3 regions of the Priestia sp. P5 genome follow, and region 3 is predicted to be linked to each of the others. Evidence: predicted binding sites of a transcription regulator. Region 3 holds the regulator's gene; each other region holds the start of a gene.
The links. Region 3 encodes Rex, which represses fermentation and respiration genes when NADH is low (regulators of the CRP and FNR family bind a similar motif). Its sites were predicted from a motif close to TTGTGAAATATTTCACAA; they were not measured.

Region 1 (8,499 bases), on a different contig from region 3:
TGCCTTAAAGAACTGCGGAGGAACGGTTCAATCGGTTTCTTTTGAAAATAACGCCTATACGTTTTTAATTCACGGAAAAGATAATCAAGACCATCATGTGAAAGTAAATGCACACAGCGGAAAAGTGGTAAAGGTTGAAAAACTATCTTTTTCTCAAAGTGAGGCACAAGCAGTAGCGGTGAAAAACTGCGGAGGAACGGTTAAATCGGTAGGCTTCAACGATGGAGTGTATACGTTCTTAATTCATGGAAACGATAGCCGTGACCACCACGTAAAAGTCAATGCACAAAGTGGAAAAGTAATTCAAATTCAAAGCGCTGCATTTACAAAAGCACAGGTTCAATCAATTGCATTAAAAAATTGCAGCGGAACAATTCAATCGAGTTCATATGCAAATGATGTATACACATTTTTAATTCACGGAAAAGATAACAAAGATCACCATGTGAAAATAAACGCTGAAACAGGAAAAGTAATCAAAGTCGAAGCGGTAAAGTTTACGCAAGAACAAGCTAAACAAGCTGCTCTTCAACAGCACAAAGGAACGGTTCAATCTGTTTCATTCAGTGAACAAGCGTACACGTTTGTCATTAAAGGAACAGACAACGTACAACATACTGTAAAAATCAGTCCTCAAACAGGAAAAGTGTGCTGATTTGATAAAAAAGACGATTGCTTCACGGCAATCGTCTTTTTTACGTCAAGGGCAATACGATTTCAAAAGCAGTTCCTGCATTCAATTTGCTCTCTACACGTATTTCCCCCCCGTGCAATTCTATAATAGATGCGCTAATGGCCAAACCTAAACCTGCTCCTCCGTATGCCCGAGAGCGTGAAGCATCAGCTTTGTAAAATCGCTCAAATAAATGAGGAAGGTGTTCTTGAGGAATACCATGACCGTTATCTTGTATTATCAACGAAAGTTCTTCCTCATTTATTTTTCCTACCACTTGAATAACTCCTGTGGTTGGATTTGTATGCTGTACGGCGTTGGAAAATAAGTTTAAAACAACTTGTTTAAATTGATCTTTGTTAACTTCGGATGGCAAACGGCTTGGAAAGTCGAATAAAACCTTTCTGTTCCCCGCCAACAGTATGAGTTGAGGTTTCATATCTAAAATCAACTCATCTATAAAACAGTACTCTTTTTGAAACGGTGGAAGTTGATCAAGCTGAGCAAGAAGCAGAAGATCCTGAATAAGTTTGTGCAGTCTTTTGGACTCTCCATACATGCTTTTTAATGCGTCGTTTAATTGTTCTGGATTACTGCTAGCCCCTCTTAATAAAACTTCTAAAAAGCCGTGAATAGATGTAAGCGGCGTTCGCAGTTCATGCGAAGCATCCGCAACAAAACGCCGCATTTGTTCTTTGGCTTCTGTTTCTGCTTTAAATGCTTTTTCAAGACGTTCAAGCATTTCATTAATAGAAAGAGAAAGGCGATCCATTTCGATTTGTCCTTGATTAACAGGCAAGCGGTCATGTAAGCTTCCGGCATTAATATGCTCCACTTTTTTAGTAGTAGTAAACAAAGGGACTAACGTCTGTTTTAAAACAGAAGAAAAAACAAAAAAAGCAATGGTCATTGCGGTGAGTGAAAGCATTAAAAAGATGAGCATTTGTCTGATTAAGAGGTCTCTTAATGATTCTGTGGGAGTATTAATTTGAATAACTCCCTGTATTTCTCCATCAAAGATAATGGGTTTTAAAACAATGACTTGCTCTTGATGACCATCCATTTTTTTTATGAGGCTCGTCGTGTTGTCCGGCTGGTTGCTTTTTTTCATTACTTGTTTGTATGTAGATGCAGAAAGCTTAGGGAAGTAAGAATGATGTGGATCCTTAGCCAGCCGTAAAAATGTGCTTTTTTGATTGATAAAGGTAATATTAACGCCCGGGAAATAAACCATTGGTCTTGATGATTGTTTTACATTCTGGCTTGTTTCAATATCGTGCTTCCAGACATCATCGGGAATCAAGTGAATTTGGTCTTCGATGCTTCTAATTTTATTTGTGTAAATAAATTGCTTCATAAATACGTATTGAAAAACGCCTATCAGCATCAGTAAGCTCAAAATAACGAGTAAACTTCTAGATAAAAGCTGAAGGCGAAGAGAATTCAGATGAAAGAAACGTTTGTGCTTCATGAAATATCAATCCGGTATCCTACACCGCGAAGCGTTCGAATAACGGTTCGGCTATGGTCCTGTAATTTTTCTCTCAGTGATCGAATGTATACTTCAACAATGTTTTCTTCTCCTCCAAAATCATATCCCCACACTCGATCTAAAATGGTGGATTTACTTAGTACAAGACCGTGATTAATAACCAAGAATTTCAAGAGTGCATATTCAGTAGGGGATAAATCAAGTATGTGATTAAGGTATTTAATTTCTTTGCGGCGGTCATCAATTTTAAATGGACCGATTGATACCTCGTCTAATAGGTTGGGAAATTGATTGCGGATTCTAGCTTGAATGCGCGCAAGAAGTTCTTCAAAACTGAAGGGTTTGACCATATAATCATCTGCTCCAATAGTCAGTCCCTTTACTCGATCGTCCACTTGATCTTTTGCTGTTAGCATGATGACAGCTATATTCCCCATTTTCTTTAACAAGCGGCATACTTCAAATCCATCCATTCCAGGAAGCATAACATCTACAATAGCGATATGAGGCTTGAATTCTTTGGCTATATTAATTCCTTCAATTCCGTCTTGGGCAGTTTTGATATCAAATCCTTCATTCGTTAAACCTAAAGATAAAAACTGTAAAATAGTGGGTTCGTCATCTATAAGCAAGACTTTAATTCCTTTTAATTGATCCATCATGGTGAAAACTCCTTTGCTCCTCTACTTTCTATTATGCTTTTTTATCTGAAACAGCCCTGAATAATAGCTGAAAGCAAGCTGAAAAATAGTAGCTATTCTTATATCTTCAGCTAACTTTAAGCTTCTATTCGTCTTATTCTCAGAAATCTTTTGCATAATGAACGGCGTACTAGATAAAACGCCATAAATTAGACGGAAAGTCTAATGGTGAAAGAGGAGGAAATTTAAGGATGATTAAATGGACAAAAGTATTGTCTACATCTGCTTTAGGAACTGCAATTGCATTTAGCTCTATTACAACGAGTCACGCTGCAGAAATGAAGACAATGAAAGCAACTGAACATGTGAGTATCTCTCAAGCTCAGGCAAAAGGTATTGCTCTGCAAGATTGCAACGGTACGGTCACATCTACAGAATTTAAGCAGGAATCGAGTGTGTATGTGATTACAATTGTAACGAATAACCTGGAGCAAAGAATTGTAGAAGTAAGTGCGAGCACTGGAAAAGTAGTAAAGAAGCGAGAAGTGAAGTTATGGACACAAAATCAAGTGAAAGAATCTGTTTTTAAGCAGTATAAAGGCGCTATTCAATCTATTACCTTTAACAAAGAAACGCGTGAATATACGTTAACTGTAGTAGATGGCAAAGTAGAATATACGTTAACTGTAGATGGTCTAACGGGAAAAGTCATTCATGAGAATAAAAAAGAGCTGCAGCTAATGTCAGAGCAAAAAATAAAAGAAGCAATTGTTAAACAATATAGTGGTTACGTATATAGTCTGGAGTTTAAAGAATCCGCTAGTCAGTATGTCGCAGTGATTCTTAAAAATAGCACTCAATATACAGTAACGTTAGATGCTTTCACAGGAAAAGTAGTTAATACTTCTCAGCAAGAAGTGAAGGTATTAACGAGACAAGATGCAAAAGATCTTGCATTGGCTACATATGCAGGTAAGGTGAAAATAGTAGAATATGATCAAAACGCAGCGATTTTCACAGTGAAAATAATCAAAGATAATACGGAATACACAGTTACAATCGATGCGGTTTCGGGTGAAATCACACATGTAAAACATGATAATCTTCAGCCGTTAACGGAGAACGCTGTAAAAGTTCTTGCTTTAAAACATCAAGAAGGAAAAGTAGAGCATATTGAGCTTATAACAGAAAACTCAATAACTGTATACGTGGTGACTTTAGTGAGCGGAAGCAAGCAGCAGACGCTTAAGTTCGATGCATATACTGGACAAGAGTGCTCATAATTTTTTATCTTAAAACATAAAACATACATTTCATTTTTCATTCATATCAAGCAGAGGGTGCTTCAAGGCATCCTCTGCTTTTCTATTTTGTAACTGGAAACATTACCGGTTATCTATGTTAAGATAAATGTAGATTATTCTCGTAAAATGGATAAAACTAGAATGAACTAAATTAAATAGATAGGGTGTACACATGAGAAAAGAAGTACAAGTTATAGCCAAAGAAGCTTTTATTAAAAAAGTGAATAAAGGTTATCCACTCATTGAAAAAGATGCGCTTGTTGATGGTCATAAACTGCAAGAAGAAGGCGTTATTATTAACTTAGTCACTCCAAAGAATCAATTCTTAGCCAAAGGCTATTATGGAAAACAAAACAAAGGCTACGGATGGATTCTGACGAAGAAGAAAAGTGAACAAGTTGACGCGGCATTTTTTGCACGAAAAATTGAGCGAGCTATTGCCTCTCGTCACGATTTTTATGCGTCTGAAGATACAACTGCTTTTCGTGTATTTAATAGTGAAGGTGACGGAATTGGCGGCTTAATCATTGATTATTATGACGGATATTACGTCACGAGTTGGTATAGTGAAGGAATTTATCAATTTAAAGAATACGTTATTGAAGCTTTAAAATCTGCGCCTAACTTTAAAGGGCTGTACCAGAAAAAACGTTTCAACGTAAAAGGGCAGTATATTGAAGAAGATGATTTTGTCACAGGAAATAAAGGTGAATTCCCTTTAATTGTAAAAGAAAATGGTATTCGTTTTGCCGTTTATTTAAATGACGGAGCGATGGTTGGGGTCTTTTTAGATCAGCGAGACGTCCGTAAAACGATTCGAGATAAATATGCAAAAGGAAAGACCGTTCTAAACATGTTTTCGTATACAGGCGCATTTTCAGTGGCGGCCGCTCTTGGAGGAGCTGCGAAAACAACAAGTGTCGACTTAGCCAATCGCAGCTTGGCAAAAACAATTGAGCAATTTAGTGTAAATGGAATTGATCACGAAGCACAGGACATTATTGTAGAAGATGTTTTTAAGTATTTTAAATATGCGGTCAAGAAGAATATGACGTTCGATCTTGTGGTGCTAGATCCGCCGAGCTTTGCTAAATCAAAAAAGCATACGTTCAGCGCGGCAAAAGACTACAAAGATTTATTAAAAGAAGCCATTGCGCTTACAAAGCCGAATGGTGTCATTGTAGCATCTACGAATGCAAGTAATTTTGATATGAAAAAGTTTCATTCGTTTATTGAAAAAGCTTTTAACGAAAAAGGGGAACGCTACAAAATGATGGAGCAGTTCTCTCTTCCAGCTGATTTTAAAACAATAAAAGAATTTAAGTCAGGTGATTATCTCAAAGTCGTGTTTATTCAAAAAGTAAATCGCTAAATACAAGGCTGCATGATGAACTCATGCAGTTTATTTATTTTTAATAAAATAACGCTTACAAGCTATTTTGAAGGGAATAAAATGAAGGTAAGAGATAAATATTGTCAATATATATGATAAAATAATAAAGGAATTATGCTCAACACTTCACAATTTTACAATATCATCCTTACGAAACGTATTTTTACAATTATTTTATTTTAAATGGGATAAGTATTGGGTACGAAGTGGAAAGAGCATACTATTACTATTATTTAAAAACATGAAAGGAGAAAGATTATGGCTGAAACAACAAAAAAGCCTGCCGGCGAAGTGAAAATTATTCCTTTATTAATTTGTCTGGCAATCGGACTTGTTTTATGGTTTATTACACCTCCGTCCGGACTTGATGTGAAGGCTTGGCACTTATTCGCTATTTTTGTGGCTACTATCGTAGGGCTTATCATTAAACCATTGCCATTAGGCAGTGTAGCTATTTTATCTTTAACCATTATTGTATTAACTAATACATTAACACTTGAACAATCGCTCAGCGGTTTTCAAAATACGACGATTTGGTTAATCGTTATTGCATTCTTTATTTCTAGAGGTTTTATTAAGACTGGTCTAGGAACAAGGGTTGCCTATATCTTCGTTCGTTTGTTTGGTAAAAAGACGTTGGGACTATCGTATTCTCTTATTGTAAGTGACTTGCTTTTATCACCTGCAATGCCGTCTAATACAGCACGAGCTGGAGGAATTATTCTTCCAATAATTCGTTCTTTATCCGAAACATACGGATCGAGAACTGGAGACGGTACGGAGCGCAGAGTCGGCGCTTTCTTAACAAAAGTATCGTTTCAAGGAGATATGATCACATCCGCTATGTTCGTAACAGCAATGGCGGCCAATCCTCTTGCTGTTAAAATGACGGAACAAATTACAGGCAAGACTATTTCATGGGTTGGCTGGGCAGCGGCTGCAATCGTACCTGGAATTATTAGTTTAATTGTTATTCCGCTCGTTATTTATAAGCTTTATCCGCCAGAATTAAAAGAAACGCCGGAAGCATCTGAAATTGCAGCAAAAAAACTAAATGAAATGGGTCCGCTAAAGAAAGAAGAATGGTACATGATTGGCGTATTTTTACTTCTTCTTGTGCTGTGGATTTTTGGAGCTAATTTAAATATTAATGCAACAACAACTGCTTTTATTGGTCTATGTGCGCTGCTTTTAACGCAAGTGTTAAGCTGGTCGGACATCAAAAAAGAACAGGGAGCATGGGATACATTAGTCTGGTTTGCTGTTTTGGTTATGATGGCAACTTTCTTAAATGATCTAGGCATGATTCCTTGGTTCAGTGATCTGATGAAAGGCACTGTTAGTCATATGTCTTGGATGACGGCGTTGATTGTACTAGCTATTGCATATTTTTATTCTCACTACTTTTTTGCAAGTAACACGGCTCACGTCAGCGCTATGTACGCAGCATTTTTATCTGTCATTGTGGCCGCTGGTGCGCCTCCGTTACTGTCAGCATTGATTTTAGCGTTCTTTAGCAATTTATTTGGCTGTTTAACTCACTACGGCAGTGGGCCGGCACCGGTGTTCTTCGGTAGTGGATATGTAACGCAGCAAAAATGGTGGTCGCTCGGCTTTTTAATTTCAATTATTCATATTATCATTTGGATTGGAATTGGCGGCTTGTGGTGGAAACTGCTAGGTCTATGGTAAAAAAACAGTGGCGCAGGCCACTGTTTTTTTATGCTTCAGCCCACACGGATACAGAGCCGCCGTTTACAGGGAACTGTCCGTAGCCATCTTCTTCAATCACAACTTGATCTTCTCGGTTGTTTGTGAAGTCAATCCACGTTTGTCCACTTCGGTGTTGGCCGACGAACATTCTCTTTTCGCCATCTTCGCCGTTTGACATCACCACAGCGCATCCAGACTTCTCAAATTCCTCTACACCATGCCTTACCCATCCAATGGTATTCGGGTGATCAAAATAATCGTCTTGCTGGCCGTATGCTTTGTCATAGCGTACATGCAAGAGAGCGGAAATATCTTTTTCTTTTCCCTCAATTGGGTGCTCTCCGCCTATCCCAAAATAGTCTCCGTAAAACACACAAGGATAGCCGTCTTCACGAAGTAAAATTAGAGCGTAAGCACTTTGTTTGAACCAATCTTCTACCCAAGATTCTAAAGATTCATTTGGCTGAGAGTCATGGTTATCTACAAATGTGACAACATTCAACGGGTGAGTCTTGACTAATGTATCATCAAAAATCGTGGTTAAATCAAAATCTCTTCCTTGCTGAGAGGCTTCATGCAGTTTATAGTGCAGCGATACGTCAAACAAATCGATTTGATAATCAATCACGTCTAGGAATTCCTGACAGGCTGTTAACTCTGGATTCCAAAACTCTCCCACAAAATAAAAGGGCTTTTCTTGAGAAGAGGACAATTCGTGGGCAAACTCTTTAATAAAATCGTGGTTAATATGTTTAATGGCGTCCAATCGATAACCGTCGCACTGCAGAGTGTCTGCTAACCATTTTCCCCATTTGATCATTTCTTCTCGAACTTCAGGATGATCGTAATCAATATTTGCAAACATTAAATAATCGTAGTTGCCAAACTCTTGATCCACATTTTCGTTCCAGCTTTTGTTTTCTCCGGCAATACGAAAAACGCCTTCTTTTCCATTTTTATCATCGTAATCAGTGCCGTTAAAATGATTAAAGTTCCATTTGAAAGAAGAATATTGATCGCCGCGCCCTTCAAATGTAAACTTTGTCCACCCTTCAATTTCAAAAGGTTCAGAAATTTCTTCTGTTCGGTTCATGGGGTCCACTTCAATGACGTGGAACGTTTCTTTTTCATCTGCTGCAGCTTTATGGTTCATTACAATATCCACATAGACATTAATTCCATGATTATGACAGGCATCAATCGCTTCATGCAGCTCTTGCTTGGTTCCATACTTTGTACGAACGGTTCCTTTTTGATCAAATTCGCCAAGATCGTATAAGTCG
Region 2 (8,499 bases), on a different contig from region 3:
CAACAGGAGGGTCAGCTGTAGAAGCAATCAACTCTCTGAAAAAAAGAGGCGCTAAAAACATTAAATTTATGTGTTTAATTGCTGCTCCTGAAGGCGTGGAAATTGTAAAAGAAGCACACCCTGACGTAGATATTTACATTGCAGCATTAGATGAAAAATTAAATGACCATGGATATATTGTTCCAGGTTTAGGTGATGCAGGGGATCGTTTATTCGGTACAAAATAATTTGTAGATTTGGGTGATGAACATGAAGCAGCCAATTAAAGTAATGACGATATTCGGGACAAGACCAGAAGCAATTAAAATGGCTCCTCTAGTATTAGAGCTTAAAAAGCGACCAGAAGAGTTCGAAGCAATTGTTACAGTAACGGCTCAGCACCGTGAAATGTTAGACCAAGTATTGAGCATCTTTGACATTCAGCCTGACTATGACCTGAACATTATGAAGGATCGCCAAACCCTTATGGACGTAACGACCAGAGGATTACAAGGCTTGGACGACGTAATGAAAAAAGTAAAGCCGGACATGGTACTTGTACACGGTGATACAACTACGACGTTTATTGCTGGGCTAGCAGCTTTTTATAATCAGATTCAGGTCGGGCATGTTGAAGCAGGTTTGCGCACATGGAATAAATATTCTCCATACCCGGAAGAAATGAACCGTCAGCTTACAGGTGTTCTCGCTGATTTGCACTTTGCTCCAACAGATAAGTCTGCAGCTAATTTGCAAGCAGAGAACAAAAAAGAAGAGCGAATCTTTGTGACTGGAAATACAGCTATTGATGCGTTAAAAACAACAGTAAAAGAGACATATGAGCATGAAGTGTTAACGAAATTGGGAGATGATCGTCTTATTTTGTTAACGGCACATCGCCGCGAAAATTTAGGCGAACCAATGAAAAATATGTTCCGTGCTGTTAAGCGTATTGTAGATGAACATGAAGATGTGCAAGTTGTGTATCCTGTTCATTTGAATCCAGTAGTTAGAGAAACAGCAAACGATATCTTAGGAAATGACCCGCGCATTCATTTAATTGAACCGTTAGATGTAATTGACTTCCATAACTTCGCTGAGCGCGCTCATATTATTTTGACAGATTCGGGCGGTGTTCAAGAAGAAGCTCCTTCATTAGGCGTACCTGTATTGGTACTTCGCGATACAACAGAGCGCCCGGAAGGAATTGAAGCAGGAACGCTCAAACTAGCAGGCACGGAAGAAGAAACGATTTATACGCTAGCAAAAGAGCTGTTAATAGATGAAGACGTATATAAGCAAATGTCACAAGCATCGAATCCTTACGGAGACGGCTTAGCTTCTAAACGCATTTGTGATGCTATTAGCTACTATTTCAACCGCCGTGAAAACAGACCGGAAGCTTTTAATCCGCTTTCGTAAGATTTCTAAACACCTTTCACATGAAAAGCGTCTCTTTGAGACACGATAGTGTGAGAGGTGTTTTTTTATGTGGATTAAATGGTTAATGATTAGCTTTATATTGGGAAGTGGAGGAGGGCAAATGTCGCTCAATCCGACATTTCCTTCTATAAAACAAGAAATGAATCATCAGGAAAAATCAATCATTGTGATGATTAAAAAAGAAAAATTCACGAAATTTAAAAGTCAGCTACAAAAAAATTATCCTAATATAAAGATTAAGAGCGAATTTCACACAGTGTTTACAGGACTTTCATTAAACGGCTCCATCTCGGATTTGGAAAAACTATCTCAGAATCCATCTATTATTAGTTCACATTCTATTAAAAACTATCAGGTTACAGAAGAAAATAGCGTAACGTTCATTGGCTCAGAACAGGTAAGAGGCTTGTTTGATACTCACAATCAGCGCTTAACAGGAAAAGGGATCAAAGTAGGCGTTATCGATACGGGGGTTGATTATTCTCACCCTGATTTAAAACAAACCTACAGAGGGGGTTACGATGTAATAGATGAAGATTATGAGCCGATGGAAACCACTCGTGAGCAAGGAGAACCGACTCTGCACGGTACTCATGTAGCTGGTATTATTGCAGCGAATGGGAATATTAAAGGCGTAGCACCCCAAGCGGAAATCTATGCATACCGAGCTCTTGGACCTGGAGGAGCTGGAACGTCTGAAAGTGTTATTCTAGCTATTGAAAAAGCAATTCAAGATGATGTAGATATTATTAATTTATCATTAGGAAATGATGTGAATGGCCCTGATTTACCAACAAGCTTAGCGTTAGATCGAGCTGTTGAAAAAGGAATTGTAACGGTTACATCTAGCGGCAATTCAGGTCCAGGTTTATGGACGGTGGGCTCTCCGGGTACAGCGGGAAAAGCTATTTCCGTTGGCGCTTCTGTTTCTCCGACAACAGTTCAATTTCTAACAATTGGATTTAACAAAGAAAAAATTATGATGGCGCCAGTAGAAGGGTCTCGTCCATGGACGTTTAATCAAACGCTGCGTGTAATAAATGAAGAAGATTCCAAAGAGCAAAAGCATGCGTCGGGTAACGTCATTTTGCTAAAAGCAGAAGGAAATGCGGTTCAAAAAAAGATTAAACAAGCTGAACTGGCGGGAGCAAAAGCGGTTATTTTATATAGCCCGACAGAAAAAAGCATAGTCAGTAAACTAAAAGAGTCAGTAAATATTCCCGTGATATGGGTAAGTAAAAAAAGCGGTGACACCATTAGCCAACACATTCAGTCTCAACAACCGTACTTACGCACTGGCCAGCAAGTGGTGCAAGACTTGCTCACATCTTTCAGTTCAAGAGGGCCTGTAACGACTACTTGGGGAATCAAACCAGACGTCGTCGCACCAGGTTACTTCATTAATAGTACAGTTCCTGGAGGATATGAACGCATGCATGGCACAAGTATGGCTGCGCCCCATGTAGCTGGAGCGTGTGCGCTGATTTTACAAGCTCACCCGAACTGGTCTCCTGAACAAGTCAAAGCTTCATTGATGAACACCAGTAAAGTAATGCAGCAGCTAAACGGTCAAACGTATCGCGTATATGAACAAGGAGCGGGAAGAATTCAAATAGCAAAAGCCGTCACAGCAGAATCTTTGTTTTATCCATCTTCTTTATCTTTTGGTATTTTTACGCGTCCATCAAAGAAAGTTTTATCTTTTAAAATTGATAACCAGTCTGATAAAGCAAAAACGTATCGCTTAAACGTTCCAAAAAGGGATGAAGGAGTGAACTGGGATGTTCCATTACCCGTCACGGTGCCACCCCGTCAGACAAAAGAGATAGCTGTCACTTTATCGGTGCAGCCCCGTTTTAAAAATAAAGGTATATATGACGGATATTTGGAAATAAATGATTCACGTGAAACATTTTCGCTTCCCTATATGTACATGATTAGCATTCCAGATTATCCTCGTGTCATGGGATTGCAAGTAGCAGCGGAAAAAGAGAAAAATACGTATAGCTATGAACTGTTTTTGCCTGAAGGAGCAGATCAGTTAGGCGTCGCTCTTTTTGATAAGCAGTCTTTACAGTTTGTATCGTATTTAGATGTTGACGTGGATGTAGAAAGAGGCATGAGAAAACGAAAAATAACGATTGATGAATCGCTTGTACCAGGAGTGTACCAAATATTTGCATTTGTGAAAAAGCATAGACAAGAGCAGGTTGTACACAGTACAATAACGATTGAATGAACCTCTTTAAATGTTTTCATTTGAAGAGGTTTTATGTGTGGCAGAAATGTGAACAATAAGAAGAGATTGTGAAGTTTTTAGCTTAAACACATTGACATTAAATATACGCTATTGTATGCTTACAGGGAATATAAATGATAAGGTTTTCAACCTGTGAAAACCGTTGATATTTCTGCGTATTTTATTAGCTGTTTTTACCTTTTTTAGCAATTTTTTTTGCCTTTCTATCATATATTGAGCTATGAAAACGATAGAGAATTCGGAAAAAAGAAAATTTTGCAAAAGGGGTATGAGCTTATGAAAGATCGCAACCGTCATCCTTTGCAAGCGATGGCATTAGTGTCAATCATTCTATCACAGTTAGCAGGTTCAGTCTTAATTGGCTTATTCTCTGGAAGATGGGCTGATCAATGGCTTGACACCGAACCACTATTTTTGATTTTAGGCCTTCTTTCAGGGCTAGCAGCAGGTGTTTTTATGATGCTGCGGACAGTCCACCATTTTTTTTCAGGAGATTAATAATTCATGCAGGATTTGCAGCACGTTTTTCCAAGACTTCGTTCATACATATTGTATTTGTTAGCATTATACGTTCTCGGCTGGGGATTTACAAGTTATAAGGCTGTTTTTGCAGGTTTAATTTTAGGAACCGCCTTGAGTTTGTATAATTTGTGGAACTTAGTAAGAAAGTTTGAGCAGTTTGGACAGGCGTTGGATGAGGGGAAAAAGCCCCGTTCAATTGGGACTGTTGTAAGATTTGCAACAGCTGCTCTCGCAGTTGTGATTACCATCTCTTATCCAAAAACCTTTCATATTATTAGTGTAGTTGTGGGATTAATGACGTATTATGTTGTCATTATCATAGATTTAGTTGTTCAAAATATGCGTAGAAGATAGAAAGAGAGGTGAACACAGTTGGGTCATGAATCACCAACTATAGAGTTTCTAGGCCTTACTTTTAGTCAAAGTAACTTGCTTATGGTTACCGTAGCTTCTGTTATTGTATTCTTAATTGCAGTTTTATGTACTCGTACTCTTGCTATGAAGCCAAGCGGTGCACAAAACTTTATTGAATGGGTCTTAGATTTTGTTAAAGGACTCGTTAATAGCAATATGGATTGGAAAACAGGTGGCCGCTTTTTGACGCTAGGTGTAACTTTACTTATGTACATTTTTGTGTCAAATATGTTGGGTCTTCCATTCGCCATCGTGATTGACCATAACTTATGGTGGAAATCGCCAACCGCTGATCCAGCAATTACGCTGACGTTAGCCGTTATGGTAGTTGTACTATCACATTATTATGGTATTAAAATGCGAGGTTTCTCTGCATACACGAAAGATTACTTCAAGCCAATGGCATTTTTATTCCCGCTTAAGATTATCGAGGAGTTTGCCAATACGTTAACGCTTGGCCTTCGTCTTTACGGTAATATTTATGCTGGGGAAATTTTGTTAAGCTTGCTAGCTGGTTTAGCAACAACAGGCTTCCTAGGTACAATTGGAGCTGCTATCCCAATGCTTTTATGGCAAGGATTCAGTATTTTTGTAGGCGCAATTCAGGCCTTCATTTTCACAATGTTAACGATGGTTTATTTATCTCACAAAGTGAGTAGCGACCATTAATTTATAAAGCTTTGTTCAAGTAATACCCAATTTGGACAAAACAAAACTTAGTTAAACAAAATCATATATATTAAGGGAGGACTTTATAAAATGGGTTTAATAGCATCTGCAATTGCGATTGGTTTAGCGGCACTAGGTGCTGGTATTGGTAACGGTCTTATCGTTTCTAAGACGATTGAAGGCACAGCTCGCCAACCAGAAGCACGTGGTACATTAACTTCAATGATGTTCGTTGGGGTTGCCTTAGTTGAGGCGCTTCCAATTATCGCCGTAGTTATTGCATTCATGGTACAAGGTAAATAATAATGTGTTACATGTGGCGAAGATCATTCAAAAGAACCTTCGCCATTACTTTATGTCTTTAAGAAGTAAATTATATATGTGGAGTCTCTGAAGGGAGTGAACATGGCCGTGTCGAACATGTTTGTGTTAGGAGCAGCAGGCATTAATGGTGGAGATATTCTTTTCCAATTAGTGATGTTCCTTATCCTACTTGCGTTACTTCAAAAATTCGCGTTTGGTCCTGTAATGGGAATCATGAAAAAACGTGAAGAGCATATTGCCGGTGAGATTGATGAAGCAGAAAAGCAAAATGAGGAAGCGAAGAAGCTTGTTGAAGAGCAGCGTGAAATCTTAAAGCAATCTCGTCAAGAAGTGCAAGTAATGATGGAAAACGCTAGAAAGTCTGCAGAAGATAAAAAAGAAGAAATCATTGCAGCAGCACGCGAAGAGTCTGAGCGTCTAAAAGCTGCAGCAAAACAAGAAATCGAACAGCAAAAAGATCAAGCAGTTGCTGCGTTACGTGAGCAAGTTGCTTCATTATCTGTTTTAATTGCGTCGAAAGTTATTGAAAAAGAACTTTCTGAACAAGATCAAGAGAAGTTAATTCATGAATATATCCAAGAAGTAGGGGATGTACGATGAGTCAACCAGCTGTAGCCAAGCGCTATGCACTAGCTCTTTTTCAATTAGCAACAGAAAAACAGATGATCGATGAAATGCAAGACCAGCTACAAATCGTTGAAGAGGTGTTTGCTAAAACACCTGAATTAATGGATGTATTAACTCATCCAAAAATTACAATTGAGCGAAAAAAACAGTTTGTAAGTGAGGCATTTGCTGAACTTTCACCAACTGTTCAACATACGGTTCTTCTATTATTAGAGCGTCACCGCATTCAAATTGTTAGCCAAATGGTGCAAGAGTATCGTTTCCTAGCGAACGAAGTACGTGGCGTGGCAGACGCAACTGTTTATTCTGTCAAACCTTTAAGCGCAGATGAGAAACGAGCAATCTCGCAATCATTTGCTTCAAAAGTTGGAAAACATACGTTAAATATTTCAAATGTAGTAGATAAAAGCCTAATCGGCGGCGTGAAGCTTCGCATTGGTAATCGTATCTATGATGGCAGCATTAGCAGCAAATTAGAAACGATCCACCGAGGACTTCTTGCACACAGATCGTAGATAGGGGTGAAATTCATGAGCATCAAAGCTGAAGAAATTAGTGCGCTGATCAAGCAGCAAATTGAAAACTATCAGTCTGAGATTAAAGTGAGTGATGTAGGTACTGTTATCCAAGTTGGGGATGGTATCGCACGTGCTCATGGCCTCGACAATGTCATGGCTGGAGAACTGGTTGAATTTTCAAATGGTGTCATGGGAATGGCACAAAACTTAGAAGAAAACAATGTAGGTATCATTATTTTAGGACCATATACAGAAATTCGTGAAGGTGACGAAGTTCGCCGTACAGGACGCATCATGGAAGTTCCAGTAGGAGAGCAGTTAATCGGTCGTGTTGTTAACTCATTAGGTCAGCCAGTAGACGGCTTAGGCCCGGTAGAAACAACAAAAACACGTCCAATTGAAGGTGCTGCACCTGGCGTTATGGATCGTAAATCAGTACATGAGCCGCTTCAAACAGGTATCAAGGCGATTGACGCACTTGTGCCGATCGGCCGTGGACAGCGTGAGTTAATTATCGGTGACCGTCAAACGGGTAAAACATCGGTAGCAATCGATACAATCTTAAACCAAAAAGATCAAGATATGGTATGTATCTATGTAGCGATTGGCCAAAAAGAATCAACAGTTCGTAACGTAGTAGAGACATTACGTAAACACGGTGCTCTAGATTACACAATCGTTGTAACAGCATCAGCTTCACAACCAGCTCCACTATTATTCTTAGCACCATACGCTGGAGTAACAATGGGTGAAGAGTTTATGTATAACGGTAAGCACGTACTTGTTATTTACGATGACTTAACAAAACAAGCATCAGCTTATCGTGAACTTTCATTACTATTACGCCGTCCTCCAGGTCGTGAAGCGTACCCAGGGGATGTATTCTATCTGCACTCTCGTTTATTAGAGCGTGCGGCAAAGTTATCGGACGCAAAAGGTGGAGGTTCATTAACAGCTCTTCCATTTATTGAAACGCAAGCAGGAGACGTATCTGCTTATATCCCAACGAACGTAATTTCGATTACAGACGGACAAATTTTCTTACAGTCAGATCTATTCTTCTCAGGCGTACGTCCTGCGATTAATGCTGGTCTTTCTGTATCACGTGTAGGGGGATCTGCACAAATTAAAGCGATGAAAAAGGTAGCAGGTACACTGCGTCTAGACCTTGCATCTTATCGTGAGCTTGAATCGTTTGCTCAGTTCGGTTCTGATCTTGACCAAGCAACTCAAGCAAAATTAAATCGAGGAGCGCGTACAGTTGAAATCTTAAAACAAGGTTTACACAAACCGCTTCGCGTAGAAAAACAAGTAGCTGTGCTTTACGCATTAACAAAAGGCTTCTTAGATGATGTTCCAGTATCAGATATTACACGCTTTGAAGACGAGTACTTAACATGGTTAGAATCAAACCGTAAAGAAGTACTTGAATCAATCCGTACAACTGGTGGCCTTCCTGAAGCTGGCGTATTCGAATCAGCACTTGAAGAATTCAAGAAAACATTTATTGCATCTGAATAATATATTGTCAGCATGGTATGTTAAGACAATCTTTCAATAAGGTGAAGGTGAACATTTGTTCACCTTTCATACCACGTGATCTTCTAAAACAAGGTGGTGAAACCTTTGGCATCATTACGTGATATACAAACTCGAATCACATCGACGAAAAAAACGAGCCAGATTACGAAAGCAATGGAAATGGTTTCAGCTGCAAAGCTGAATAGAGCGGAACAAAATGCA
Region 3 (8,499 bases):
TTCTAAAAGCGCCGATTGTGTTTTAGGAGAAGTCCTGTTAATCTCATCAGCGAGCACAATGTGGCTCATGATAGGACCTGGACGAAAATGAAATTCCATGTCTTTTGGACTGTAAATAGAAACACCTGTTACATCGGACGGCAGCAAATCAGGCGTGAATTGAATTCGTTTAAACTCGGCATCAATCGATTTGGCCAGTGCCTTCACGAGCATCGTTTTCCCCACACCCGGCACATCTTCAAGCAAAATATGCCCCTTTGCAAGCAAAGCAACCAAACTCAACGTAGATACATGACGCTTTCCGATTACAATTTGATCAATGTTTTCTAATACTTGATTTAATTTATTATTAATATGATCCAGCTGAATCAACGAAGCTCCCCCTTAAAACTCAGTTAAGCCTTGAGTTTAGTATGTTTTTCAATAAACATAGTACTATCTTAACAAATTTTAAAAAAATCTGAAAATATTAATGCACGCAAAAAAGCGACCAAGTGAGTACTTGGTCGCTTTTTTAGGTAGGGCAGTGATTACATCATGCCGCCCATTCCACCCATGCCGCCCATATCAGGCATTGCAGGTGCTCCGCCTTCTTCTGGCTTATCAGCAACAACTGCTTCAGTTGTTAAGAACATAGCCGCTACAGAAGAAGCATTTTGAAGAGCTGAACGCGTTACTTTTGTTGGGTCAACGATACCAGTGTCTAGCATATTTACCCACTCGCCAGTTGCAGCGTTAAATCCAGTTCCAACTGCTTCGCCTTTTAGACGCTCAACGATTACTGATCCTTCTAAACCAGCGTTGTGAGCGATTTGACGTACAGGCTCTTCAATCGCACGTAATACGATGTTGATACCTGTAGCAGTGTCACCGTCAGCTTCGATGCTTGCTACTTTATTATAGATATTTACTAATGCAGTACCACCACCAGCTACGATACCTTCTTCAACCGCAGCACGCGTAGAGTTTAATGCATCTTCAATACGTAATTTACGTTCTTTTAACTCAGTTTCAGTTGCCGCCCCAACTTTAATTACAGCTACGCCACCAGCAAGTTTTGCTAAGCGCTCTTGTAATTTTTCACGGTCAAACTCTGAAGTTGTTTCTTCAAGCTGAGCTTTGATTTGGTTTACGCGTGCTAGGATATCTTCTGCGTTTCCTGCACCGTTTACAACTGTTGTATTTTCTTTTGTTACAACAATTTTAGAAGCGCGACCTAATTGATCGATGCCTGCTGTTTTTAAGTCAAGACCAAGCTCTTCAGTGATTACTTCTCCGCCTGTTAAGATTGCAACGTCTTGTAGCATTGCTTTACGACGATCACCGAAACCAGGAGCTTTAACAGCTACAGCTGTAAATGTACCACGAAGTTTGTTCACAACTAATGTTGCTAAAGCTTCGCCTTCTACGTCTTCAGCGATGATTAATAGAGGCTTGCCTTGTTGAACAACTTGCTCTAATACTGGTAAGATTTCTTGAATGTTACCGATTTTTTTGTCTGTGATTAAGATGTATGGATCATCTAATACAGCTTCCATTTTATCTGAATCAGTTACCATGTAAGGAGATGCATATCCACGGTCAAACTGCATACCTTCTACCACTTCTAATTCAGTTGTGAAACCTTTTGATTCTTCAAGTGTGATAACGCCGTCGTTACCAACGCGCTCCATTGCTTCAGCAATTAATTGACCTACTTCTTCGTCAGCTGCTGAGATAGCCGCTACTTGAGCAATTGAATCTTTACCTTGAATTGGTTTAGAGATTGCTTTTAGTTCTTCAACCGCTACAGCTACTGCTTTTTCCATACCTTTACGGATACCCATTGGGTTAGCACCAGCCGTTACGTTTTTAAGACCTTCTCTGATCATTGCTTGCGCTAAAACTGTTGCAGTAGTTGTACCGTCACCAGCAACGTCGTTTGTTTTGCTAGCAACTTCCGCTACTAATTTAGCACCCATATTTTCAAATGCGTCTTCTAATTCGATTTCTTTTGCAATTGTTACACCATCATTTGTAATAAGCGGTGAACCGAATTTCTTTTCCAATACAACGTTACGACCTTTTGGTCCAAGCGTTACTTTTACAGCATTTGCTAATGTATCTACACCACGTAGCATTGCGCGACGTGCTTCTTCGCTAAATTTAATGTCTTTTGCCATGTTCTTTGACCTCCTCAAGATGTTCTTAATAATCTATTTTTTACGTATGATAAGTTTGTGGTTAAAATTAGCCGATTACAGCTAAAATATCGCTTTCGCGTAAAATTAAGTATTCAGTACCTTCGTATTTCACTTCAGTACCCGCATATTTTGAGAAGATGATACGATCGCCCGCAGCTACTTCTAAAGCTACACGCTCACCGCTTTCTAATACTCGGCCTGTACCTACAGCAACAATTTTACCCTCTTGTGGCTTTTCTTTTGCACTGTCCGGTAACACGATACCGCTTGCTGTTTTTTCCTCAGATTTTACAAGTTCAATCACTACGCGATCACCTAATGGCTTTAACAAGTGAAACAACCTCCTCAAATAATATGTTTACATTTTTATTAGCACTCAACCTCGACGAGTGCTAACACAATTATTATATTAAAACAAAGTGGGTTTTTTTTGCAAGTATTAAACAAAAAAAATTTAAAATTTACAACAACTACATATAATAGTCTTAGATTTCGACGATTTTGAGAAATAAAGCATTCTTTTCTCTGTTCAATAATATGTATGTTACAATACGAGCAAGAAGAAATTACTGACTTTACAGTACTTCTTCGACATATATACATAAAAACCTTTTAAAGGAGTATAGAAGATTGGAAAAACGTTATTGGTATGTTATCCTCACCTACATCCTTATGCAGTTTTCAGGAGTTATTGGTATACCGCTGTTAAAATTAACAGGAATGTTTGATCAATATCCAGTTCGAACAGCGAATGTCATGCTTTTGACTTATTGGACCATCATTAGCTTTATCCTTGGTTTACTTATTGTCTTACTGCTGCTGCGCCGTGACATGTCCATGCGTATAGAACATGCGGGAACAACGGTAACTGTGGTCTGGTCAGTCCTTGGAGTGTTCCTGGCTATGGCTGGTCAAGCTGTAGCAGGTATGATTGAGCACGCTCTTGGCATTACCCAAGTATCTGAAAACACACAAAATATTGTTAATCTTGTTAAAGCAACGCCGTTCCTCATTGTCGTTACGTCTGTTATTGGACCAATTCTAGAAGAGATTATTTTTCGAAAGATTATTTTCGGCTCTCTTCACAAACGATATAATTTCTTTGTCTCTGCATTTATTAGTTCCCTTATTTTCGCTGCCGTACACTGGGATTTTAAACATTTGCTCGTGTATACAGCCATGGGATTTGTTTTTGCATTCCTTTATGCAAGAACAAAACTAATTATTGTACCCATTATTGCTCACGTGTTGATGAATACAATCGTTATTTTATCTCAAACTATTTTTGCAGATAAAATTATAGAAATGCAAAAGCAAGCAGAACAAATGCAGTTTATTTTTGGAGGCATGTTTTTATGAAGAATATCCCTTTAACACGAGGGTTTATTTATATTATTATGGGGGTTTTATTCACCTACCTGGCTATTCAAAATGCTCAGGAAACCGTGTGGAATTTCCCCACAATCTTATTTGCACTCGTAGCCGCGTTCGATTTCAGATTTGCGGTTCGCATTTTTATCTTGCACTATAAAATTAAAAAGTTGCAGCAGCAATATAAAAATCAAGATGATTCATCTAAATAAAAAAACCACTGTTTCAGTGGTTTTTTTTACATACTAACATCTTCTCTTTCTTGCTCTGCCCTTGCCTTTAACACTTTGCGATACGAAATGCGGGAAATAATGATGCTGATTTCATACAAAATTAAGAGCGGCACTGTCACCATCATGTGCGAGAGCAATTCCGGTGGTGTAATAAGTGCGGCAATAACTAGCAGTACGAAATAGGCATACTTTCGAATTTGAGATAAAAACATAGGCGTGATAATTCCTAATCGCGTCAAAAACATGACGACAACAGGAAGCTGAAACAACAGCCCAAAAGGCAGTGTGAGCTGCATTAAAAAAGAAAAGTATTCATTAATGCCAATCACTTGGTTTACATTCAGCTCATCAGAAACGCGCGTCATAAAATCGACGACAAATGGAAACAACACAAAATAAGAAAAAGAGACACCGCCGATAAAGAGAAAAATGGAAACAGGAATATATCCAAGCGTTACCTTACGCTCTTTTTCATATAAACCAGGACTAATAAATGCCCAAAGTTGATACAGTGCAACAGGAGCTGCAAGTACACAGCCAATAATAACAGCAAACTGCATATAAATCTTAACTGGATCTGTTAGCCTAAATGCATTCATCGTTAAATTTTTTGCCTCATCAGCATGCTGTAAATAGACAATAACCTTATCCGCTATAAAAAAGCCAGCAACTGTGGCAATGACAAAGAAAAATAAAACAATTAAAATGCGTTTTCGCAGCTCTCCTATATGATCATATATTGACATTTCTTGTTCGGTCATACTATGATCACCCTTTTACTCTTTGTCATCTACTTGACGCTGTTTATCTTTTTCACGATCATCTGATGCACCGCTAGCGGCATGCTTAAACTCTCTAAGCGTTTGCCCGACTGATCTTCCTAGCTCCGGTAACCGTTTCGGCCCAAAAATAAGCAGTGCTACAATCGCAATAATAATCCAACTGCCTGCTCCAATCCCCATATTCCCACTCTCCTTATTAATTTAGACTTAAGGAAATCGTAACACAGTCCATCTTATTCAACAGGATAATTTTTCAAAAAGTAGACAAGCGACTGTAATTCTACAGCCAGATCAATATGATGCAGTCGAATCTCATCCGGTACGTTTAAGCGTGCAGGAGTGAAGTTTAAAATCCCTTTAATTCCGCAATTCACTAAACGATCGGTAATTTGCTGAGCCACAGTGGCAGGAACTGTTAAAATCGCCACTGAGATATCATCACTCATATAATCTTCCAATTGGTCAAGGTGATAAACCGGCACGTCGCCTACTTTTGTACCGACTTTATCTTCTATCACATCAAAAGCGCACTCAATTTTGGTGTTATTATTTTTAATAAAATTATAATTTAAAAAGGCCGTTCCCAGATTCCCTACGCCAATAAGTGCTACTTTCGTTACTTCATCTTGGTCTAACGTTTTACGGAAAAATGTAAGTAAATAATTCACATTGTAGCCGTATCCCTTTTTCCCTAATGCTCCAAAGTAAGAAAAATCCCGGCGAATAGTAGCAGAATCAACTTTCACTGCCTCACTTAACTCCGCTGACGAAACACGCTGTTTACCAGAAGCATGCAAGTTTTTTAAAAAACGATAATAAAGCGGCAATCGTTTAGCCGTTGCTTGTGGTATTTTTAATTGTTCAGTGTTCACGTTGTACCCCCTCAGTTCATGTATGTCATTACTAACATTTTCAAGTCATATTGCATTACCTTTCACAAAGCCTCAACCGCTTTGAGGTAGCGCTTCCAATTCTCTCTCTTTTCTCTTGTTTTATATATACTCCGCTTCACACCCCGACGCCTTTTGTCTATCCAGCACTACTTAAAGTCGGTAGCTAGAACGAAGCAATTAGCCCTTCAAAGGATCCGTTTGTTAGTCATGACGGATTTTCTACATCCATCATATATAAGTTCAGAGATGCACTTATCTCTTATTTTAACATAGTATCCTGTATAAAATGTGCAGGTAAAATCATTTTATTTCATGAATCAAAACATTCGCTTCATCATTTGTTCTTGTCCCTCTGCAAATTACAAACGCTTGTAGGAAGAACTTGTAGTTGAAAATATGTTAAAATACACTATGGATATACTACTAGAGGTGAAAAAATGATTATTCTACAATTGAACGGTATTACAAAATACTATGGGGCAGAACCCATTTTATCGAATATAAAGTTAGAAGTACAATCAAAAGACCGCATTGCCCTAGTGGGACGAAACGGTGCTGGTAAATCAACTTTATTAAAAATTATTGCTGAGCAGCTTTCTTATGACAGCGGAGAAATTATTAAACCTAAAGGTGTTTCCATTGATTATATGGGACAAGATACAGTTCTTGAGTCAACACTCTCCATATGGGAAGAAATGATGACGGTCTTTGCTCCGTTAAAGAAGATGGAAAAAGAATTACGTACGCTTGAAACAAAGATGGGCGATCCAGACATTTTTAATGATTCAGTTCAATACGAAAAACTAACCAAAGAGTACGATCAGCTTCAAGTAACGTTCAAAGATTTAGGCGGCTATCAATATGAAGCGGATACACGATCTATTCTTCACGGTTTCCGTTTTTCAAACTTTGACTATAGCACCCCTATTTCCTCCTTGAGCGGTGGACAAAAAACGCGCTTGGCTCTTGCAAAACTGCTTTTAACAAAGCCAGACTTGCTTATTCTGGATGAGCCTACCAACCACTTAGATATTGAAACTTTAGCATGGCTGGAACAGTTTCTGCAAGGGTATGAAGGAGCTATTTTAATTGTTTCACACGATCGTTACTTCCTTGATAAGGTCGTAAATCAAGTGTATGAAGTCACACAAAAAACAACGGTCAAGTACACGGGCAACTACTCTAAATACCTTGTACAAAAAGCAGAGCGATATGAAAAAGAGTTGCGTCAGTACGAAAAGCAGCAAGATGAAGTCGCAAAACTAAATGATTTTATTCAGCGAAACATCGCCCGCGCATCGACTACAAAACGTGCGCAAAGCAGACGTAAGCAGCTCGATCGAATGGAGTTAATAAATCGACCTAACGAAGGCGAAAAATCAGCTAGTTTTTCGTTTGAAATTGAGCGTCAAAGCGGAAATGAAGTCTTAAACCTCGAAAACGTGTCCATCGGATATGATGAACACAAATACGTCGTCCAAGACGCAAACCTTCGGATTAAAAAAGGTGAAAGCCTTGCGTTGGTTGGCCCTAATGGAGTTGGGAAATCTACGTTATTAAAAGGTATTGTGGATAAACTAAGTTTCAAGACTGGAACCATTTCTTTTGGCTCAAACGTAATGGTTGGTTATTACGACCAAGAGCAAGCTAATTTAACGTCTAATAAAACCGTTTTAAATGAGCTTTGGGATGACTACCCATCCAAACCTGAGAAAGAAATTCGTACAGCGCTTGGAAATTTTCTGTTTTCAGGTGATGATGTACTGAAAATCGTTTCCACGCTTAGCGGTGGTGAAAAAGCACGTTTGGCTCTTGCGAAGCTTATGCTTCAAAAAGCTAATTTCTTAATTTTAGATGAACCTACTAACCATCTTGATTTAGATAGCAAACAAGTACTCGAAAATGCGTTAATCGATTACCCAGGAACTCTGTTATTTGTTTCACATGACCGTTATTTTATTAATCGTATTGCAAACAAAATAGCAGAGCTATCTCCTGAAGGGGTAGAAGAATTTCTTGGAGATTATGACTATTATGTAGAAAAGAAAGCAGAAATAGAGGAAATCAAAGAATTAGAAAATATAAAAGCAAACGAAGAACGCACGGTAAAAGTAGATAAACAGTCCTATAAACAAGATAAAGAACAAAAGAAATTGATGAGGCAGCGAACGCGCCGCATTGAAGAAATTGAAACTGAAGTAAACAAATTAGAAGCCGCACAAGCAGAGAATGAAGAACTTCTTTGTGACCCTGAAATTTATCAAAACCACGAAGAAGTATCAAGATTAAACGGTGAAAACGAAAAAATTTCTTCACAGTTATCCACATTAATGGAAGAGTGGGAAGAATTACAGCTTCTTCTAGAAGAATAGTCTATATTTTTTCGTATTTATTCATCCTATTTACTCGTTCGTACGCTTTAGAACAAGCTTTATCCACTCTGTGAATAAATAGTGGATATCTGTCTGATTTTCATAATTAAAACTTGTTAATAACAGGTCCGTGTACTGAGTGCACGGACTTTTCCACATAATTATCCACAGTTAATTCTAAATTTATTGAATATTGTTGATAAATTATTTTTATCCACAAAAAAAGACGAATGAGAACTAAATCTCATTCGTCTCTTACTCTTCCAAGTCTAAACCGGGGTTTGCGTTTAATGACATATCTGAACGTTTTCCTTGAGCAAATCGTACACTTGCTGCTGCTCCAATCATTGCGGCATTATCCGTGCATAGAGATAGCGGCGGGATAATAAGTTCAATGTTTGATAATGGTGCAAATGCCTCTTCTAGCGCTGCTCTAAGTCCTTTATTAGCAGCCACTCCTCCTGCTACTAACACTTGCTTAACGTTATATTCCTTTGCAGCTTTAACGGTTTTAGTTACTAACACATCAATAACACTCGCTTGAAAGCTAGCAGCAAGCGTTTGTGGAAGAATTTCTTCACCTTTTTGCTTCGCGTTGTGGACAGTGTTAATAACTGCTGATTTTAACCCACTGAAACTAAAATCATAGGATCCTTCTTCTAGCC

Region 1: the regulator Rex is predicted to act here: its motif matches at 5,618-5,635, upstream of MMB69_RS23150 (anion permease).
Region 2: the regulator Rex is predicted to act here: its motif matches at 3,728-3,745, upstream of MMB69_RS22705 (AtpZ/AtpI family protein).

Annotation. Positions count from the first base shown of each region.
Region 1 covers NZ_JAKWFJ010000003.1:319,904-328,402, reverse strand. Annotated here, with positions in the region: gene MMB69_RS23175 (PepSY domain-containing protein) at 1-655, shown strand, start outside; gene MMB69_RS23170 (sensor histidine kinase) at 696-2,144, opposite strand; gene MMB69_RS23165 (response regulator transcription factor) at 2,141-2,824, opposite strand; gene MMB69_RS23160 (PepSY domain-containing protein) at 3,058-4,089, shown strand; gene MMB69_RS23155 (class I SAM-dependent rRNA methyltransferase) at 4,283-5,482, shown strand; gene MMB69_RS23150 (anion permease) at 5,762-7,195, shown strand; gene MMB69_RS23145 (alpha-amylase) at 7,224-8,499, opposite strand, start outside.
Region 2 covers NZ_JAKWFJ010000003.1:218,623-227,121, reverse strand. Annotated here, with positions in the region: gene upp (uracil phosphoribosyltransferase) at 1-227, shown strand, start outside; gene wecB (non-hydrolyzing UDP-N-acetylglucosamine 2-epimerase) at 250-1,401, shown strand; gene MMB69_RS22710 (S8 family serine peptidase) at 1,469-3,661, shown strand; gene MMB69_RS22705 (AtpZ/AtpI family protein) at 3,959-4,180, shown strand; gene MMB69_RS22700 (ATP synthase subunit I) at 4,187-4,558, shown strand; gene atpB (F0F1 ATP synthase subunit A) at 4,577-5,287, shown strand; gene atpE (F0F1 ATP synthase subunit C) at 5,378-5,590, shown strand; gene MMB69_RS22685 (F0F1 ATP synthase subunit B) at 5,693-6,211, shown strand; gene MMB69_RS22680 (F0F1 ATP synthase subunit delta) at 6,208-6,753, shown strand; gene atpA (F0F1 ATP synthase subunit alpha) at 6,769-8,277, shown strand; gene MMB69_RS22670 (F0F1 ATP synthase subunit gamma) at 8,383-8,499, shown strand, end outside.
Region 3 covers NZ_JAKWFJ010000011.1:7,895-16,393, forward strand. Annotated here, with positions in the region: gene MMB69_RS26790 (AAA family ATPase) at 1-372, opposite strand, end outside; gene groL (chaperonin GroEL) at 531-2,162, opposite strand; gene groES (co-chaperone GroES) at 2,230-2,514, opposite strand; gene MMB69_RS26805 (CPBP family intramembrane glutamic endopeptidase) at 2,814-3,542, shown strand; gene MMB69_RS26810 (YdiK family protein) at 3,539-3,766, shown strand; gene tatC (twin-arginine translocase subunit TatC) at 3,793-4,548, opposite strand; gene tatA (twin-arginine translocase TatA/TatE family subunit) at 4,564-4,749, opposite strand; gene MMB69_RS26825 (redox-sensing transcriptional repressor Rex) at 4,803-5,441, opposite strand; gene MMB69_RS26830 (ABC-F family ATP-binding cassette domain-containing protein) at 5,900-7,834, shown strand; gene tsaD (tRNA (adenosine(37)-N6)-threonylcarbamoyltransferase complex transferase subunit TsaD) at 8,090-8,499, opposite strand, start outside.